3 regions of the Faecalibacterium sp. An58 genome follow, and region 2 is predicted to be linked to each of the others. Evidence: riboswitches for the same ligand, from Rfam matches in the RefSeq annotation. Region 2 holds a riboswitch; each other region holds the start of a gene.

Region 1 (6,635 bases), on a different contig from region 2:
CATACTGTTTCAGCGCCTTTTCCATTGCGTCATCCAACAGGCCGCCAGGCAGCTCTGTTTCTCCATCGCAGAGCAGCAGGGTCTGAAATGCTTCTTGTGACAGCTGATCGACCTGATTTTCGGGCTGTTTGACCAGCACCCAGGCCATTCCCTCCCAGCCACGCAGCGCATAGGGGGATTTTAGTCTATAAAACATAGGTCGTTCCTTTCGTAAATGCAGTTTACAAAAATCGGCAAACAGATCAAAAATCTGTTTGCCGATTCATTTATTTGTTTGTTTTTATGATACTGTCAAACCATAATGACAAGACACATTGTTCTGGTTAGACCACGTTACGCAACCGCCATTTTCACTACCCGAGGTCACCACTACATCATTGTTATCAAATAACACCAACTCAGCAGCGGCCGGCTCATATTGCGTATAACCCTTTTTCGAATCCATTGCAATTCCTCCTTACTCATCGAAATAGAATCATCCAAAGCATTGTATTGTGTCAGCAGCATGTCATTTTTAGTGTTGCCCGTACTGGTTTCCCACTGCATTGTTGCACATACCATTACTCTGTCCATGTGTGCAACCGCCATTTTCACCATCCGAGGTCACCACCACATCGCTGTTGTCAAATAAGATCAGCTCGGCAGCCGCTTTGCGGTATTCCTTTTCTTATCTATATGCCTTCACCCCTCCTTCGGTTGACAATGCGTTGCAGTTTTCTATAAACACGTCCCGGAAAGGCCCGCAGCCACAAGGCCGTGTAGCGCAAAGGGACGGTTTTGACATATTTCTGATAAGCCGGGCTGTCGCAGCTGGTGTATGTATCCCGTTCATCCTGATAGAAGCCGGTCATCACGCCGATCACCCAGCCGGCAGGCACCTTCTCGGACCGATAACAGTTGTCGCCCCGGATGCGGTAAGCGCCGTCCAGTACCTTGACGATGCGGTGCAGCACATACTCCCCCGCCGGACGGCGGTAGAGCACCACGTCTCCCCGCTTGAGCGGTCCTTTGGGCGGTTCCAGCACCACGGTGCTCTTGCGGGCGTGGAGCAGCGGCTCCATGCTCACCCCTACCGTCCAGGACAGGGCACGGTCTCCGGCGGCCAGCTGCTGTTCAATGGTCCGCTCCATCGCTCTCCAGTGCCACCTCAATGCTCTCCAGGAACGCCTGCACGTCCCGGCGGGCCGTTTCTGCGTCCACGCCCTCATAGCGCTCCAGGGTCTTGGCCACCAGCTCCTCGGGGGTGGCGCCCTGCTCCAGCTCTTTCCAGTAGAAAGCGCCGGTCTCATTCAGCCGAATCATCCCGTTGAAGCTCTTGCTGGCCTCGCCGATGGCCACCACCATGGCCTCATCCCCCAGATGACGCAGCAAAAACCCCTTTTTGGTTTTCAGCATCTTGTTTCCTCCTCATCGTCTCATAAGAAAGCTGTGCAGCCGCCGGTTCACGGTTGCATTGCAGCAGGTAAAAGTCCACGGTCGTCATCATACGCTCCAGCAAGGTCCAGAAGCAATCGAAGCAAGGCTCCTTTTTGGGGATCAGCACCTGCTGGAAAATACGCCTGCCCGCCTCCGACATGGTCAGCCTGCGGATGCTGTTTTGGGGACTTTGCTCCAGAAAGCAAACGCCCCGCACTGGCAGCATGATATTGCAGCCCAGCCTTTCTTTTCCCTGCCAGGGGGTACCGCACGCATAGACCCCCTCTTTCTCCACACGGATCAACGGCTTATCGCCATTGACCACCTGGGCGCGGTCACCAAACAGATCCAGCCAAAGCCGGATGTGGGTCGTCTTGCCTGTACCACTGGGTGCAGCAAAAATATATGCCTCGCCGTCCACAGCCACCACCGCCGCGTGCATCAGAAATGCGCCATACTGCGGCATCCGGCAGCAAATAGCCCGGTAGATGCAGAGGCTTTCACAGTATCCCAGCGAAGCCGCCGGCATGGAAGCACGCTCCGTTTCGATCTCGTCTGCACTGGCACATACGGCAAAAGCCGGAGCTTCTTCTACACGATATCCCTCGCACATCTGCCAAATGTAGGAATACCTGCACCGGATCTCCACCACAACGCCCGCCAGCTTGATACAGAACTTCAAAAACCCACACGCTCCACTTCCTGGCCGGCGCACATGGCCCGGCGGATGAAAAAAGGCTGCAATGGCACCCGGATAACCAGGTCATTGCAGCCGAACCACCTTGCGCCGCAGCCAGCTGCGGACACGTCAGGCTTCATGCTTTGCGCCCCTGCATTTCTACAGGTTTGCCAAACAGATATTCTTTTTACAGAAGTATGTCACTTCTTTGTATCCATTTTAATCTTTCCCGGGCCGGTTGTCAAGGGCAAACGCCGCTTTTGCGCCAAAAAGCCCCGAAGGTTCCTACCTTCGAGGCTTTTTGCATTGCATATGGAGCTGCTATCCAGATTTGAACTGGAGACCTCATCCTTACCAAGGATGCGCTCTACCAACTGAGCTATAGCAGCACAGCTGCGAGGTGTATTATAGCACACCGGGCGCAGCTTTGCAAGAGGGAATTTCAAGATTTTCTGGTTTTTTCCCGTTTTTCCCGCTCCGGGGTCTGGGGCAGCGGGGGCGCGCCGTCGGGAGCCACCTCCAGAGCGGCCTTGGCCCGCTGATCCCTGCGGTAGTGGGTGGGGGTCTGGCCGGTGGCACTCTTGAACATCTTGGTAAAGTAGTTCACATCCAGGATGCCCACCTTTTCGGCCACCACGGCTACCCGGGCGTTGGTGGTCAGCAGCAGGCGGGCGGCCCGCTCCATCCGGCGGCTGCTGATGTAGTCGGTCAGGGTCTGGCCCGTCTCCTGCTTGAACACATTGGACAGGTAACTGGGGCTGATGTAGCACTGGGCCGCCAGGCTCTTGAGGGAAAGGCTGGAGTCCATGTGCAGGTTGACCTCGTTGATCACCTTCTGGATCAGGGGGCTGTACTGCTGCAGGGAGTATTTCTTTACATACAGGCAGTATTCCTTCACCATCCGCATCCGCAGCCGTTCCCCTTCCTCCAGGCTGGCCAGCGCCTCGATCTCGATGGCGAACCGGGACGAGATCCGGTCGATGTAATACGGGTGGACGCTGGCCTGCTCGATGGCCTTGCGCAGCAGGCTGTTCAGGATGATGGAAAAGTTCTTGAAGTCCCGCAGGGGGCTGTGCAGGCGCGGCGTCAGCTGGAACCGCCGGAAATTCTCATAGGCGGCCATAGCCTCCTCGTTGTCGCCTTTGGTCACCGCCTGCAGCATCCGGTTCTCGCTGGCATAGCGCTCGGCGATCAGCTCGGCAGGCAGCTGTTCGGTGAAGGACGTGTCGCTGAAACTTTCGATGCTGAGCCGGAAATGCAGGGGCATAAACTCCCGCCACTCCTCGGTGCGCAGCTCCCCCTCGGGAAAAAGCAGAGAGATGATGGCAAACAGGAGCGTCTTGATAGCGTTGTCGTCGATCTGCCGCACCCGGTTGTGGTATTCCTCCACCACCTTCTGGGCCTTTTCGTCCAGGTAAGCGCTGCACCAGGCGATGGATTCTTTGCTGCGCGGCCCCGAGGCCCAGGGCCCAATGCAGTACAGGGTATCCTTTTCGTCCGGCGAAAGGAAAAACGCGAACCGCAGCTCGAACACGCCCCGCACAAAAACCAGCCGTTTTTCGGGCACCTGATGGAGCATCATGTCCCCGAAGTCCGGCCAGTCGAACTTTGCATCCAGGGCCCGGCGCAGGCCGTAATCAAAGTTCTCGATCCCCTCGAAGGGCGGGGTCATCCTGGTCAAGCCCACATTCTGCGCGCCGGTCAGCTTTTCCAGCACGCGGCTGATCTCGACCTTCATCCAATCACCTTCCGTTTCCTCAGTCTTTGATCTCGATGCTTTTCCGTATTGCCCCTTCCGCCGCGGAAGTTGTTCTCTCAAGTTTCTGTAAATACGGCCCTATTATAGCACAAAAGTTCATTTGAGAAAAGACAGGCGGCTTTGCGCGCGGGCATTTTTCACACTTCAAAGGCCCGAATTTGTTCTGAAGTATACGATTTCTTTGCCCAAAAGCCGGTAAAATCGGGCAGAATGAAAAAATTATACGGATTCCTCCAAAAATAATCCTTTCCTTTTGGGCTTCTTTTGTGCCATAATAGGAATAGTGATATATCGCCCGCCGCCGGCTGTGTCCGGCCGGCCCATACCCCCAGAAGGAGGAACGCTTCATGGCAAAAAAAGCATCCGACAACCTTACATATTACCACAATCCCAACGGCCCTACCATCGGCACGGTGTCCCGCCGGGTCATCGAGCAGGACGGCCTCACCTTTAAGGATATCGACGGCACCGGCCAGCTGACAGCCGTCAACGACTGGCGTCTGGACCCCGCCGACCGCGCCGCCGCCTATGTCAAGACCCTGACGGTGGACGAGAAGATCGCCCAGCTGTTCATCTCGGACTGGCGGATGGGCCCCGCCTGCCCCGCCCCCGGCGCCAGCCACACGGTGGTCCCCGATGAGTCCGGTGTTCTGGATGACGCCGAGTTCAACGGCAAGACCATCTTTGGCGAACAGCACCTGCCCGGCACCACCACCCTGATCAAGGATTGGTTCAACCGCCATCTGATCCTCCGGGCCAACCCCACCCCCTCTTACATGGCCGACTGGCTCAACCAGCTGCACGCCGTGGCCGAGGAGTGCGAGCACTTCGTTCCCGTGCAGGTGGTCTCCAACTCCCGCAACGAAAACGGCGAGGTGGTCTTTGGCATGAACGACGCTTCGGGCGTCTTTGCCACCTGGCCCGGCACCATGGGCATTGCCGCCGCCGTCCGGGGCGAGGACGGCGACATGGCCATCATCGACAAGTTCGCAGACTGTGTCCGGCGCGAGTGGTCCGCCTGCGGCTTGCGCAAGGGCTATATGTACATGGCCGACTGCGTCAGCGATCCCCGCTGGCAGCGCACCTTCGGCACCTTCGGCGAAGACCCCGAGCTGATCGAAAAGATCTTCGAGCATCTGATCCCCGGCATCCAGGGCAGCGCCGACGGCGTCACCAAAGACGGCGTGTCCATGACCGTCAAGCACTTCCCCGGCGGCGGCGCCCGCGAGAACGGCTTTGACCCCCACTATGCCGCCGGCCAGTGGAACGTCTACGCCACCGAAGGCTCTTTGCAGAAATACCACATCCCCGCCTTCCGTCCCGCCATCCAGTACCATGCGGCTTCCATCATGCCCTATTACTCCAAGCCGGCAGCCGCCAAGAGCGGCCCCCAGACCGACTGCGAGGGCAACGCCCTGCGGATGGACCCCTACGGCTTCGCCTACAATAAGGTGTTCATCGACGGTATCCTGCGCCATCAGATGGGCTTTGCGGGCTACATCAACTCGGATACCGGCATCACCCACAACATGAGCTGGGGCGTGGAGGCCCTGGATGTGCCCGAGCGGATCGGCTTTGCCGTCACGCAGTCGGGCGTGGACCTGATCAGCGGCCTGTTCGACAACGCCGAAGGCCGTGAAGCCTACGACCGCGCCACCAACGGCTACTACGACACCCACCCGGTGCCCGAAGGATTCCGCAAAGAGGACCTGGTCCTCACCGACGAGAGCCTGGACCGCGCCGTCACCCGCACCCTGACCGAGCTGTTCCAGCAGGGTATGTTCGAGAACCCCTACGCCGATCCCAAGCACGCCGCCGAAGTGGTGGCCAACGAGGAAGACTGGAACGAGGCTTCCCTGGTGCACCGTGAGAGCGTCGTCCTGCTGAAAAACCAGGATCACACCCTGCCCCTGACCAGCGACAAGCTGTCGGGCGCCAAGATCTACGCCGAAGCCTTTGCCAAGGAGGCCGAAAAGGGCGAGGCTGCCACCAAGGCCCTGCGCGAGATGCTGGCCCACTACCACCTCACCGACGATCCCGCCCAGGCCGACTACGCCATCCTGATGGTCAGCCCCTCCTCGGGCGCTTACTTCAACGCCACCCCCGGCTATCTGGAGCTGGACATCTGCGAGGATAAGACCGTCTGCGACGTCGGCCCCGACGGCAAGCCTCTGGCCCAGACCCACGTCGAGACCACCCTGTCCGGCGCCAAGCGGATCCCTGCCATCGCCGCGGCGGTCCATGCCCACGGCGGCAAGGTGATCACCAACATCAACTTCCCTCTGGCCTGGATGGTGGGCAACGTGGAGCCCTACGCCGACGCCCTCACCGCCGGTTTCGACACCTACCCCTCCGCCACCCTGGATGTCATCTTCGGCCGCTTTGAGCCCATCGGCCGGCTGCCCATCACCCTGCCCCGCGGGGACGAGGTCCTGGCGGTCAATGCCGACGGCATCTGCGCCAGCCCCAACGATGTGCCCGGCTACGACAAAGACCAGTACATGGCCGATTCCCTCAAGGACGAGAACGGCAAGGCTTACGCCTACCGCGACGCCGCCGGGAATTACTACGAGCTGAACTTCGGCCTGCGTTATTGATTTCTTCCTCTGCGGATTCCCTTCCGTATACCTGCCCGGCCGGCGCCCTCCGCTGGCCGGGCAGGGCTTTTTCGGCGCCCACACCCGCAAAAAGCGGCCCCTGTCTCTGCCTGTACAGAGCCGGGGGCCGCTTCGTTTTGGGGGTTTGGGAAGGTATACCTTTCCAGTTTGCGGACAAATCGTC
Region 2 (6,724 bases):
GGTCATATCTGTATGTGTGCGTCAGTGACTTGGGATTTTCGCAATAATAATAGAGCGCTTCCCGAATAAATGCAACATTTTTGACGTATCTATACAGGATCATCAGAGAAAACCAGTCTTCTGATATGATGTCCCGCTCCGAAACCATTCTCCATCCAGTCCTTTTTATCAAGTCAAAAGAGAACAGACCGCCGCTCATACTCATAAAGAAGTTGGTTTTGCCTTTTGCAAGCATGTTGGGGAGCACATAGGACAGGATCTCATCCCCTTCATAATAGCATTTGTCTGGATTTGGACAAACCTCTCCGCAAATCTTACCGACTTGATCGACTTTAAAAAAGCCATACAGCACAATATCCACATTTTTTTCTTTTGCCGCAGCATAAGTCTTCTCTACCAGATCCAAAGCAATGTAGTCATCCGAATCCACAAAGCAAATGTATTCCCCTGACGCATGATCTATGCCGGTGTTTCTGGCATATCCCAGCCCTTCATTCTTTTTATGGACCACTTTGATCCTGGCATCCCTTTTTGCCCACGCATCGCACATTTCCGGGCAGCGGTCCGGGGAACCATCATCCACCAGAATGATTTCAAGGTTTGTATAGGTTTGATTGACAACACTATTTATGCATCGATCCAGATATTTTTCCACGTTATAGACCGGGATCACAACGGTGACAAGCGCCTTTTCTGTTTTATTCGTATCATTTTGCATATCTTCAACCTGTATTTCCAAAGCACCGAAATCATTTATAATTGAACAGCCACTCAGATCATACCCCATACATTCCCAAAATGGTCCATATGGTTTGAAAAATAAGCTTCCAATCCAGCCAGAAATTGCGCTCATTTATGTATTTCAGATCCAGCTCGATCCATTCATCGAAGCTCATTTCATTGCGGTTTGGCTGGACCTGCCAGTAACAGGTCAACCCCGGCGTCACATAAAGCCGCTGCTTCTGGTAGGGGGTATATTGCGCAACCTCCCGGGGCAGGGGCGGACGCGGTCCAACAATGCTCATTTCACCACGCAAAATATTGATCAGCTGCGGCAATTCATCCAGCCCTGTTTTGCGGAGGAACTTACCCACGCGTGTGATTCGCGGGTCATCTTTGATTTTAAAGACCGGACCGTCCATCTCATTTTGCGATATAAATTCATTCAGTTTATCCTCTGCATGCGGTACCATCGTGCGAAACTTGTAAAGCTTGAATATCTTTTCATCTCGCCCCACCCGATCCTGCACAAAAACCGGACTAGCACCGGGGCTGTCGATCCAAATGGCCAGCGCAATGAGCAGCATCACTGGCCAAAGGACCAGTAACGCCAACAGAGAGAAAAAGACATCCTGCACCCGGCGCCCTGTCCAATAATGCCGGTCCCGGTACAGCAGCTGGTCCCGGTCGAACCAGTAAGTTGGGATCTCCTTCAAGCCGCTGACCGTCTCAAATTCGCCATATTCATCCGGCTCCTGCACGGCACGCTTCTCAGATGCACTCATTCTGTTTCACCCCCTGTCACCTCTGCCAAGACAAACAAAAAAGCTGCAATTATACAATTTACATTGAATAATTGCAGCCGAACCACCTTGTGCTGCGCTTTCGATCCGCGCACGTAAGGCTTCATGCTTTGCGCCCCTGCATTTCTGCAGGTTTGCCAAATGATTCACTTTTGCTGTATAAACCCAAACCCGTATAGGTTTTATTGATTGTACTGGAACAGCCAGCGGATGTCAAGCGGCATTTATTCGCCCGCCCGCGCTCACCCCGCCGTCACCTTTACTTTCATCATTATTTTATCACATTTTAACGTAGGATTCAATAGTTAATGTATCTAATAAATAGTTTCATTTTTTGTGTTTATAGAAGCCCTCACTTGTATCATTCTTATCTTTTTAAATGCATAAAAGGGTTTTTGCCAATTTTATAATTGTCTTTAGCGTTTCTACTCTCAAAATGACGGAACCCGTCAAGTAAACAATCACTCCTGTCATCACTTGAGCGATAAGCAGCGGAATCGTCTCCAGTGGCAGAAGTCCGACACACCATACAATCACACCCATTAAACCATTTAAGAGTATGATGCTTTTTAGTTCTTTTACCTCTTCAACAAACCCGTAGCCTATCAGCTTTTTGCATGGAGCCGCATTGATATACCAATGAATCGGACGCTCCAAAACAGACAGTGCCAACATCGGTAATACGCCAAAAGGCAGTGTCACCAAAATGCTAACGACTGTAAGGATCTCTTTGATGATCTCCAGCTTCAAAAAAATATCACTGCGCCCCAACGATTGAATTACTTGTAAGTTGGCCGAATCAACTAAATAGGTTATAAAAAACAGACACCAGAGCTGGAGAAAAGGAACCATATCCAGCCACTTCTCTGTGAACAAAACAATAGTAATCGGTTTTGCGCAGGCTGCGATCCCGATCAAGCAGGGAAAGATACAGTAAGCAGATATCGCAAGTGATTGTCTTAAGATTTTGCAAACACTTTCCTTATTTTTTTGTTGCTCAGCCATAACAGGGAATAAGACTTCCTGCACTACCGAATATACGTTACCGACCATCAGATTGGGAATTTGTCTTCCCTTTTCATAATATGCCAGGGCAGATGCAGAAAAGACCTTGCCAATCACGAGGCTCATCAAATTATTTGTACCGGAATAAAGAAAGCCAGAGCCCATTAATTTGATTCCATATGACGCCAATGGCTTTAACTTTTTCAAAGAAAAATATAAAGACGGCCTCCATCGAACTGTAAACCACAGAATCGCCGTATCGATGAATTTGTCTATCAAATTGCGCGCAATCAAAGCCCACACACCAAATCCAGACAATGCCATCGCAATTCCAATAACCGCAGAAAGCAACGTACCTCCAAGTGAAGAGTAGAAAAATTTTCTATACTCCAGCCTCTTTGCTACCAGCGACCTCTGAACAACATTAAACCCTCCGATGATCAGTGTGATCGAAAGCACTCGAATGTACGGGATCATGTAGCTTCGGCCATAAAAATCGGCAATTACAGGCGCTAAACCGTACATTCCGGCATAAAATACCGTTCCCAACCCAATATTAAAGAAAAATACCGAGGAATATTCTTTTTGTCCAACTTCCTGCTTTTGGATCAAAGCATTGCTAAAGCCGCTATCCACGAAAATATCCAGAATATTCGTCAAAACCGTAATCAGTGAAATCACACCAAATTCTTCCGGCGCCAGGAGTCGTGCAAGAATGATTGAAACCACAAAAGATACGATCTGCGATCCGCCGCGTTCCGCAAGCTTCCATAACATATTTGATAAAATCACTTTACTCTTTATCACAACACCTAGCAGTTCCTTTCCCAGCAAGTAGCAACTATAGCATTATCTTTCGCAATTTATTTTATTATGCTTTTCACGCTGTGTTTTATATGTTTTAAGGTCAAATATACTGTCGGGAAATTTTTTCGGCATTTCCGAAGGAGGCTTCCATACAGCACTTCAAGTGATGCCTCAGCATAAAACAGTATTCTCCGCCTTATGTATGTCATTATGGAGATATAGTTTTTTTCAAGCAGTCCTTGTTCAATTGAAATATACTCTTTTCGAATTTCTTTTCGATTCTTTTGGTCTCCATATATCCATCGTTGACGCATATATGCGCTCCAATCATTTTCACAACTTCGCACCATTTCCGCATCATTTTGTTGAGCAAAATACTCACACTGGTTTCTAAAAGCTTCACATGCATGGATTTCATTTCCTCCAGTAGATATTATTCCGTTTTTCTGCACACAATAACTCATGATGCTGTTTTTTCGCAAACGATAATGGTATCCGACATACGGAACACAGACTATCCGATGACACGGATACATAATTTTGTGAAAGACAAACTCGTCCTCATGAATTTTCCCCTTTGGAAATCGAACGTTTTTCCATACTTCTTTCTGATACAGCTTATTCCATGCTACAACGCAAATACTATGTTTGCTCTGTTTGAGACATATAAATTCTCGGCCTGTCAAAACGATTTCTTCTTCCAGATCTCTTTTCTTACTCATCGGATTTTCCAGGCAATCTTCCAGCTCATCGTACGCATACTCATAATCGCAAACCGCTATGGACGCCGATGTTTTTTTGATTTCCTGATATAGAACTTCCAGCATTGCAGGCTCAATATAATCGTCGGAATCTACAAAGCAAATATATTCTCCGCCAGCCAGATCCAAGCCGCAATTTCGCGCATCTGAAAGTCCACCATTTTCCTTATGGATCACTCTGATCCTGGGATCCTTCCGGGCAAATCGATCACAGATTTCACCGCATCGATCGGGGGAACCATCATCTACAAGAATGATCTCCAAATTCTGATAGGTCTGATTTTGAACACTTTCGACACATTGTTCCAGCCATTTTTCCACTTTATAAACAGGAATGATAACTGAAATCAGCGGGTTCTCCATTTTCTCACTCATACATTCATCCCCCATGTTCATTCCAGAACACACCATGCGCTCCCTCCTCTGCCTGCCCTACGGAGTCCCCCCACCTCCGGGCGGGCAAATCCAGCATTTTTATATCACTATACCGTACCCAGACCTGACTGCCAACATCTATTTTTCTGCCTCTTGATGCTCTGCTCCTGCAATGCGCACGGGGCTCTCTGCAGGCCGCATCTTTACCTCAAATATGTTACTTTATAACGCTTTTGCTGCAACTCGGCGTTTTTTCAAACTTTTTTGAATTTTATTGCACGATGCTGGCAGACTTCGCTATTCTATACATAATAGAGAGAATTTTTCGCCAAAGATCTCATATCATGTTTGCCGTTTTCTTTTTGTTTTCATTCTGTGATACTTTAATTTCAGCCTCTTATACACATATCCGAATACAGAACGTTCCTCTCCCTTCTTTTTGTAAAAGCTATACCTCATACAATTGTGTATAACAAACGCAACACATTTATTTCTTGTCCGGTCCACCTCCTTGATCTTTTTCTCCAGTTCTTTCACATCTTCCGGGATCCAGAGAGCAGAATAATGATGGATCGAATATGTATTTTCCGTTCTGTGAAAAGATCTCGTTTCATAATCCAGCGGACAAAAATATTCCGGCGGATAGACCGTCACATCGTCTGTTTTCCAAATTTCTTTTGCGCTAAACCGATATCCGTATTTATAAAGCGGAAATGTATTCTTTTGGGGACAAGGCTCTACATCCAAGGTCCCGTCCGGCAGTCGGAAATGTTGCTTTTCATATTCCTCCAAAAGTTCCTGCAGGATCCTGCTGCCTTTTTCTGCCCCAAATCCAAGGCCTGTATTGACAAACCCCGAACTCTCCGTCGCCAGATAGCACTTGTGTTCCAGCAGCGGATCCAAGGATCTCACCAGCTCCACGTCCGTGTCCAGGTAGATTCCTCCGTATTGAAAAACCACTTTCAAGCGGGCATAATCGCTTACAAACGCCCATCTTTTTTCCTGATAAGCTTCTTTTGCAAAATCACAGCAGGCAATATCGAAGTTGTCCTCATTCCACTCACGGATCTCGTAGTCGGGGCAGTATTTCTTCCAACTGGCGATGCAAGTTTTTGCCAGGTCAGGCAAAGGCCCCCGCCCAAACCAGCAATAGTGGATGACTTTGGGGATCATTTTCCGCTTCCTCCTTCCTCCACCTCCGGGCGGGCAAATCCATCCTCTTTTCAACATTTATTATATCGTATCCAGACCTGTCTGCCAATACCAATTTTCCGTTTCCGTGCGTCTGAACGTCCAAACAGGCCGTCGCATTCCGGATGCGGCGGCCTGTTTTTGCATTACGGTCCGGAGCGCCCGGCGGCGCGCCGGACGCTGCCCTCCCAATGCCAAAACCGTTTTTACTTTTCACGCGGCCGGCGGCCCATTCGTCCGAAAGGTTCCCATGCAGCACGTCGCATCGCTTATGCCCGGGCGGTTTCCGTCACTCACTCGTCCCAGCGGTCGTCGCCGTCATCGTCGTCGTTCCAGTGGTCCTCGCCGTCCCAATCGTCGTCATCGTCGTCGTCATCGTCGTCGTCATCGTCGTCATCATCGTCATCATCCCAGTCGTCGCTGTCATAGGGGGCATCCGAGCCGGTGGGGTCATCATACCAGTCATCGTCATCTCTGGGAGCATCCGAGCCGGTGGGGTCGTAGTCGTCAGGGAGCTGCACCGGGGGCGCCGTATTCGAGGCAGGCGGGGCGCTCTGCGCAGGCGTCTGGGCGGGCGTGCTCTGGGCAGCCTGCTGGGGAACGTCGTCGGGCGCCGCCTCTCCCATCCGGATCCGGATGGTGCTGCCGTAGTGCTCGTCCAGTTCTTCCCAGATCTCCTCGGCCTCGTGGGCCTGCCAGTCCGCATCCTCGCTGGCCACCGATACCGACACCGTCCCCCCGTCGGTCAAATATCCCATCACGATGGCCCGGGCCACCAGCTCGCTGGCCGCGTCTTCCCGGTCCATCCCCTGGTACGCAAACCCCGAGACCAGGGCCGCGCCGTCTGCGTTCAGACCCTTCAGGTCCAGCACCCGTCCGCTCCGGCTGAGCGTCATCTCCACATCCGGGTTGATCTGGAGGCGCAGGGTGCCATAGGGGGTGAAGTTGGGCCGGTAATAGCCGAAAAAGCCCAGGCACAGGCAGGCGGCCAAAGCAGCCGCGGCCACCGCGGCCCGCAGCCAGACCGGACGCCGGGCGGGGGGCAGGCGCAGCTCCACCACA
Region 3 (6,724 bases), on a different contig from region 2:
TTTGTGAACGGGCGCATCAGGGACCTTCTTGCAGAAAATGCAGAGTGCAACGCCTGCCAGTATCGCTATAAGTGCGGCGGCGGGTGCCGGGCAACGGCATTATTGGACGGAAACCGCCAGCTCATGGGCTGCGACCGTACTATGTGCCTGCTGTGGAAAGGCGGCTATGTAGACCGTATCCGGCAAGTGGCGGACGAAGCCGAAGCCAAATACGGCGCTGCACAGAACACACTATAATAAGGTAGGGGACGGGGCATGGAGCAAAACCACAACAGGCGCAGCCAGGGGGCTGCACGGTGGCTGTGGCGGGTGGCCGGAAAATACAGAGGCTGTGTTGCGGGCCTGATGCTGATGGAAGCGGCCCTGGGGGCCAGCGGGGTGGCCTATGCCATGCTGTTTCGGGAGATGATCGACGGGGCGGCGGCAGGGCGGATGCGCACCTTCGTGTGGGCGGCCGTGCTGCTGGCCGGACTGACTCTGGCGCAGATGATCCTGGACGCACTGGGAAGCCTGCTGGCCGAGTGGACCCGGGCCACCGTGGAAAACCGGCTGAAAAGCCGGCTGTTCGACTGCCTGCTGCACAAGGACTTTGCCACCGTAAAGGCCAAGCATTCGGGGGAGTGGGTGTCCCGGTTGACGTCGGATACGGTGGTGGTGGCAAACGGCCTGGTGAACATCCTGCCGGGGCTGGCAGGGATGCTGGCCCGGCTGGCGGGGGCACTGGGGATGCTGCTGTACCTGCAGCCCGCCTTTGTCTATGTCGTGCTGCCGGCCGGGCTGGCGGTGCTGGCGGTGACCACCCTGCTGCGAAAGGTCCTCAAGCGGCTGCACAAGCAGATCCAGGAGGCCAGCGGGGCGGTACTGTCCTTCCTGCAGGAGCGGCTGGAAAGTATGATGATCGTCCATGTTTTTGCCATGGAGGAGCGCACCGGCCGGCAGGCCGCCCAAAAGATGGAGGCCCACAAGGCCGCCCGGCTGCGGCGCAACCATTTTTCCAATCTGTGCTATTTCGGCTTTGGAGGGATCGTCAACGGCGGGTATCTGCTGGCGGCGGTCTACTGCGGCTATGGGATCATGCAGGGGACCATCTCATACGGCACCTTTGCGGCGGTGCTGCAGCTGGTGGGACAAGTGCAGTCCCCGGTGGCGGGCATCACCGGAGTGGTGCCCCAATACTATGCCATGACCGCCAGCGCCGAGCGGCTGATGGAGGCTGAAGCTTACCCCGATGACGGCGGAGAGGCGCCGGTCCCCGCCCGGGAGATCGCCCGCTTCTATCGGGAATCCTTTGAGAGCCTGGGCGTGCGGGGCGCCAGCTTCTCCTACCGCACCTTTGAGGGGGAAAGCCACGTCTCGGAGCGGCTGGCCGTCATCGACGGGCTGGACCTGGAGGTGCGCAAGGGGGAGTATGTGGCCTTTACCGGCCATTCCGGCTGCGGCAAGAGCACCCTGCTCAAGCTGCTCATGTGCCTGTATCCCCTGGATAAAGGGCAGCGCTACCTCAAGGCCAGGACCGCCGCCGGCCCGGCGGAGTACCCGCTGACAGCGGCATGGCGGGGGCTGTTTGCCTATGTACCCCAGGGCAATCAGCTGATGAGCGGCACCATCCGGGAGATCGTGGCCTTTGGGGAGCCGGCCGCCATGCGCCAGGAACAGCGGCTGTGGCGTGCTTTGGAGGTGGCCTGCGCCGACGGCTTTGTACGGGAGCTGGAACACGGCCTGGACACCGCCCTGGGCGAACACGGCAGCGGCCTGTCCGAAGGGCAGATGCAGCGGATCGCCATTGCCCGTGCGGTGTTTTCGGAGCGCCCCATTTTGATCCTGGATGAGTGCACCAGCTCGTTGGACGAGGACACCGAACAGAAGCTGCTGACCAACCTGCGCCGGATGACCCAAAAGACCGTGCTGATCATCACCCACCGGCCTGCGGCCCTGTCCATCTGCGACCGGCAGGTGGAGATGGCCCCCGAGGGCCGGAACCATGCATAAAGTTCTCGGAAAATGTATATTTCTGAAATGAGATGCAGGAAACGCTTCCAACCGCTTGACAAAAAAGAAATGACATTATAAAATGTTTTCAGGAATAAGCACAATGGTGCACCCATAAATTGGATATCGTTTTGGCAAACCCATAGAAATGTGGGGACGCAAAGTTGGAAGCCTTAAACGACGCAGATCAAGCGGGACTGGAGATGCGGCGAAAGGTGGTTCGGCCGCAATTCTTGTCTGGATTGCGGCCATTTTGTTTTTTGGTGAAAGGCCTTGCCCGCCAGGGCCGGGGTATGTTGCAGGAGGTGGACGACGTCGTGAGACGACTTTCGTATCTGTTCATTGTTGTGATCATCGTCAGCAGTCTGCTGCTGGCGGGTTATTCCCCCGATCTGTTGTCCTTGATCGTCGTCGGGGGAATGTGCATCATTTCCGTTTTGGGCAGCATCTATTGCCTGGCGCCGGTGATCTCATTCACCAACGGCCTGCGCAACGGGCAGGAGAACATCGCCCAGGCGGCCAGCTCGGAGGGCAACTCCGCCTGGATCGCGGCGTTCCAGATCGACCGGTTCTTCCGCCAGAAGCGGCTGGACCTGCTGTTCCAAGAATACCGCGAGAAGGTGCGCCAGCAGCGGGACAGCGGCCTGATCGTCAGCGACCTGGATGACAGTATGAACGAGGACGTGCTGGGGCTGTACAGCTGGCAGAGCGTGGCGGCCCAGATCCCCGGCGTTATGACCGGCCTGGGCATCTTGGGCACCTTCATCGGCCTGCTGATGGGCCTGCAGGGGGTCAGCTTCACCACGGTGGACGCGGCTTTGAACAGCGTGGAGAACATCCTTTCGGGCATCAATACCGCCTTCTATACCTCCATCGCCGGCGTCATCCTGTCCATCCTGTTCAACATCGCCAACAATATCCTGCGCAATGTCATGAACCGGGAGATGTCCCTGTTCCTGGAGGAGTTCCACAAGACCATCATCCCCACCACCGAGGAACAGAGCCGTTACAGCGACCGGCGGGAGTCCCGGCAGATCGTGGAGCTGCTGGAGCGGCTGCCCAAGCGCAGCACCATGGTCGGAGCGGCGGCGAGCCGCCCGTCGGGCAACGAGCAGATCCTGATGCCCCAGATCCTGGACGGCCTGAAGCGCAACGAGTTCGTATTCTTCCTCCAGCCCCGGTATGAGCTGAACACCCGCAAGGTGATCGGGGCGGAGGCTTTGGTGCGCTGGAACCACCCCGCTCTGGGCGTGATCTCGCCGGCGGTGTTCATCCCTGTGCTGGAGGGCAACGGCTACATCACCAAGCTGGACCAGTACATATGGGAAAAGGTGTGCCAGCAGGTGCGCATCTGGATCAACGGCGGGCTGCACCCGGTGCCGGTGTCGGTGAACGTCACCAAGACCGACGTGCTGGCCATGGATGTGGCGGACTTCTTTTTGGATATGCTCAAAAAGTACCGCATCCCGCCCAAATACCTGGAGATCGATATCTCGGAGCACGCCTATCTGGAAGCCTACGGCGTGCTGACCGACGTGGTGGCCCGGCTGCAGCAGGCGGGCTTCCGGGTCATTTTGGACGGCTTCAACGGGGATTACATCAAGCTGAGCAGCGTGGGACAGATGAGCACCGACCAGCTCAAGCTGGACCTGCGCAGCGAAGGGCTGGACGGCAAGCCCGAGGCCCTGCCCCCGGTGTTTGAACAGGCCAAGACCCTGCATCTGAACCTTCTGGCCGAAGGGATCGAGAGCATGGAGCAGCTGACCATGCTGCGCAAGTGCGGCTGCACCGAAGGCCAGGGATACTTCTTCTCCCAGCCTTTGTCGGTGCAGGAGTTTGAGAAGATGCTGAAAGTGGGGCAGAATCGATGAGGCCCAGAAAGAGACGGGGAGATTCCAGATACAATTTCTGGCAGCCCGCTACCGATATGATGAGCGGCCTGGTATTCGTGCTGATCCTGGTCATCGCACTGCTGGGCCTGTACATCCTCAGCGACTACACCGGTTATCTGGAGGACTACGGCGCCTCCAGCGGCGCTTCCAGCTACCCCAACGGGGACGAATGGGAGGGCGACAGCTGGGACGACTGGGACGGCGGCTGGAACTGGGATGACTGGGACGGCGGCGGTGGCGACGACGAGGAGGAGATCGTCGCCGGCGGCGGAGGAGCCTACCCCGACGAAGGGGTCAAGTCGGCGGTGTATGTGGAACTGGTGGACGCGGAGACCGACCGCCCCATCCAGGAGGAAAACATCCGCTTTGAGCTGTACCGCACCGACATCACCCACCTGCAGGAGGGTTCCCTCCAGATCCTGAACACCTATTACCCCGAAAAGATCTCTTACCGGCTGTACGCCACCCGGGAGGACGGCACCTTCTATCTGCCCGAAAAGATCTGGCAGGGGAACTATTATTTCCACGAACTGAACGCGCCGGAAGGCTATGACCTGGCGGCGGATACCTACTTTGATGTCAATGAGCTGTTCGACTGGCCCGAGCCCTATGTGGTGCAGATCCGCCTGTCCCCGGCCAAAAACATCATCCGGATCCAGATGAACGACGCCGACACCCAGCTGCCGGTGGGCGGCGGCACCTTCTGGGTGATCGCGGCGGAGAACATCATCACCATGGACGGCACGGTGCGCTACACCACCGGCCAGGTGGTGGATACCATCTACTGCGACGAGGAGGGCTACGGGGAGAGCGACGAGCTGTACCTGGGCGCCTATACGGTGCAGCAGGTGGGAGCGCCCGAGTACTACGCCTCGATGACCGAGACCTTCACCGCCGAGGTGGAGCAAAGGACCGGCGCGCTGCCCGAGGTGCACGAGGTGGAGGCCGAAAAGACCCAGATCGTGCTGCACGTGGCGGATGAGCTGTACGCCGACCAGAACATCGGCGGAGCGCGCTTCACCGTCACCAACCAGCGCACCGGCCTCACCCAGCAGCTGACCACCGACAGTGCCGGCAACGCCGTGCTGACCAACCTGGAAAAAGGCGTCACCTACACCATCCAGCAGAGCCAGACGGTGGGGGACTACCGGCCGGACAGTGACACCTATGAAATGGTGGTGACGGCGGACGGCCGGGTCAACGGCGAGAGCAGCGCTCAGCTGGAGATCACCAACCGTGTGCTGCGGGTGGTGATCCACCCGGTGGACGCGGTGCTGCGCACCAACACCCTGGACCAGCAGTTTGCCCTGTACGACAGCCAGGACAATATGCTGGAATCCTGGACCTCCGACGGCCAGGACCTGGTGCTGACCGACCTGCCCGAGGGGGATTACTACATCCTGCACAACGGCGATGCGGAGCAGAGATACACCTTCCGCGTGACCGATACGGCCAGCGTGCAGACCTGGACCATCTCGCTGTTCACCCTGCGCAGCGTCGTGGCTCTGGTGCTGGCGGCCCTGCTGACGGCGGGGGTCATCGTCCTGATGGTGTTCCTGATCCGGCTGGCCGCCCGCAAACACGAGGAGGCCCGCAGGAAAAAGCAGGAGGAGCCCCCCAAGGAAAAGCAGGAGAAGGAAACACCCCCTGCGCCCAAGCATTGACAGGCAGAAAGGACGGAGGTGAACGGATATGAATCAAGACGAGATCCGGATCGGGGATCTGCTGAGTACCCTCCTCAAGCGGTGGAAACTGCTGGTGGGACTGACGGTGCTGGGATTTGTCATCGGCTTTGTGCTGAACAGCATCTCCTTTGTGCGGGGCAATTACACCAGCTATGAGATCTACTGTTCGGTGGCTGTGACCTCAGAGGACGCCACCACCGGCGGCCACGATTTCAACCTGGCCGAGGATATGACCGAGGCCACCGCCTATCTGATGACCAGCTACCGGGTGCTGAGCGCCGCCATCGACGAGGCCGAGGTGATCTCGGTGACGCCCCAGGATGTGGCCAGCAACCTGAGCATCCGGCGCTACAACGACACCCAGATCCTGGAGATGACCCTCTGGTGGACCAACGCCGACGCCGGCGTGGAACTGATGAATTCCATCCTGAACGTCACACGCCGGATGATGCCCCTGACCCTGATGCAGGGCTCCCTGATGGAGATCGACGCGCCCGCGGCCTACTTCACCCCGGGCGGCGGCGGATACGTCAGCATCCGGTGGTGGATCACCGGCCTGATCGGCCTGGTGCTGGGCCTGGGCATCGTAGGCATCGAATTCCTGGTGCGGCCCACCCTGATGGATCCCAAGAGCGTGGAGGATACCCTGGGACTGGAGATGCTGGGCATCATCCCCCGGGATGTGCCCTATTTCCAGAGCACCAAGGAGCTGCTGAGCAGCGAGCCCACGGGCAACTCCTCCATCGAACAGAACTTTGCCGCCGCGGCATACATCCTCTGCAACCGCCTCAGCGGCAAAAACAAGAACCACTGCTTCTATATCACCTCCGCGGAGGATGGTGAGGGCAAGAGCACCGTTGCGGCCAACCTGGCGGTACAGATCTCCAACCTGGAGCGCCATGTGCTGCTGGTGGACCTCAACCTGCGCAATCCCAGCCTGGGCGGGATGTTCCTCCAGACGGTGGACTACAACCGCACCCTGAACGCGCTGTATAAAGGGGAGGCCACCGTACAGGATGCGGTGGTGTCCCTGACGGGGTATCTGGATCTGCTGCCCGCCGTGCTGGAGCGCAACGCGGTCAACCTGGACGGCGCCCTGTTCGAGTTCCTCAAACAGATGATCCCCCATTATGAGTACATCATCGTCGATACGCCCTC

What was found. A riboswitch is a leader RNA that binds a small molecule or an ion and turns the genes downstream of it on or off. The one in region 2 is predicted to bind cyclic di-GMP.
Region 1: another riboswitch for cyclic di-GMP. It lies ahead of B5G12_RS07115 (hypothetical protein); the one in region 2 lies ahead of B5G12_RS10805 (sugar transferase).
Region 3: another riboswitch for cyclic di-GMP. It lies ahead of B5G12_RS07140 (EAL domain-containing protein); the one in region 2 lies ahead of B5G12_RS10805 (sugar transferase).

What each region holds. Positions count from the first base shown of each region.
Region 1 covers NZ_NFHX01000008.1:204-6,838, reverse strand. The annotation lists gene B5G12_RS07130 (radical SAM/SPASM domain-containing protein) at 1-148, opposite strand, end outside; gene B5G12_RS14620 (hypothetical protein) at 281-445, opposite strand; gene B5G12_RS07125 (S24/S26 family peptidase) at 672-1,130, opposite strand; gene B5G12_RS07120 (PqqD family protein) at 1,114-1,395, opposite strand; gene B5G12_RS07115 (hypothetical protein) at 1,349-2,068, opposite strand; cyclic di-GMP riboswitch class I at 2,181-2,277, opposite strand; tRNA gene B5G12_RS07110 (tRNA-Thr) at 2,409-2,484, opposite strand; gene B5G12_RS07105 (helix-turn-helix domain-containing protein) at 2,538-3,833, opposite strand; gene B5G12_RS07100 (glycoside hydrolase family 3 N-terminal domain-containing protein) at 4,202-6,451, shown strand.
Region 2 covers NZ_NFHX01000020.1:11,806-18,529, reverse strand. The annotation lists gene B5G12_RS10810 (glycosyltransferase family 2 protein) at 1-787, opposite strand, end outside; gene B5G12_RS10805 (sugar transferase) at 777-1,505, opposite strand; cyclic di-GMP riboswitch class I at 1,575-1,672, opposite strand; gene B5G12_RS10800 (lipopolysaccharide biosynthesis protein) at 1,899-3,335, opposite strand; gene B5G12_RS10795 (glycosyltransferase family 2 protein) at 3,392-4,471, opposite strand; gene B5G12_RS10790 (glycosyltransferase family 32 protein) at 4,814-5,644, opposite strand; gene B5G12_RS14665 (anti-sigma-I factor RsgI family protein) at 5,956-6,724, opposite strand, start outside.
Region 3 covers NZ_NFHX01000008.1:7,819-14,542, forward strand. The annotation lists gene B5G12_RS07130 (radical SAM/SPASM domain-containing protein) at 1-237, shown strand, start outside; gene B5G12_RS07135 (ABC transporter ATP-binding protein) at 256-1,989, shown strand; cyclic di-GMP riboswitch class I at 2,113-2,221, shown strand; gene B5G12_RS07140 (EAL domain-containing protein) at 2,307-3,860, shown strand; gene B5G12_RS07145 (MSCRAMM family protein) at 3,857-5,545, shown strand; gene B5G12_RS07150 (polysaccharide biosynthesis tyrosine autokinase) at 5,574-6,724, shown strand, end outside.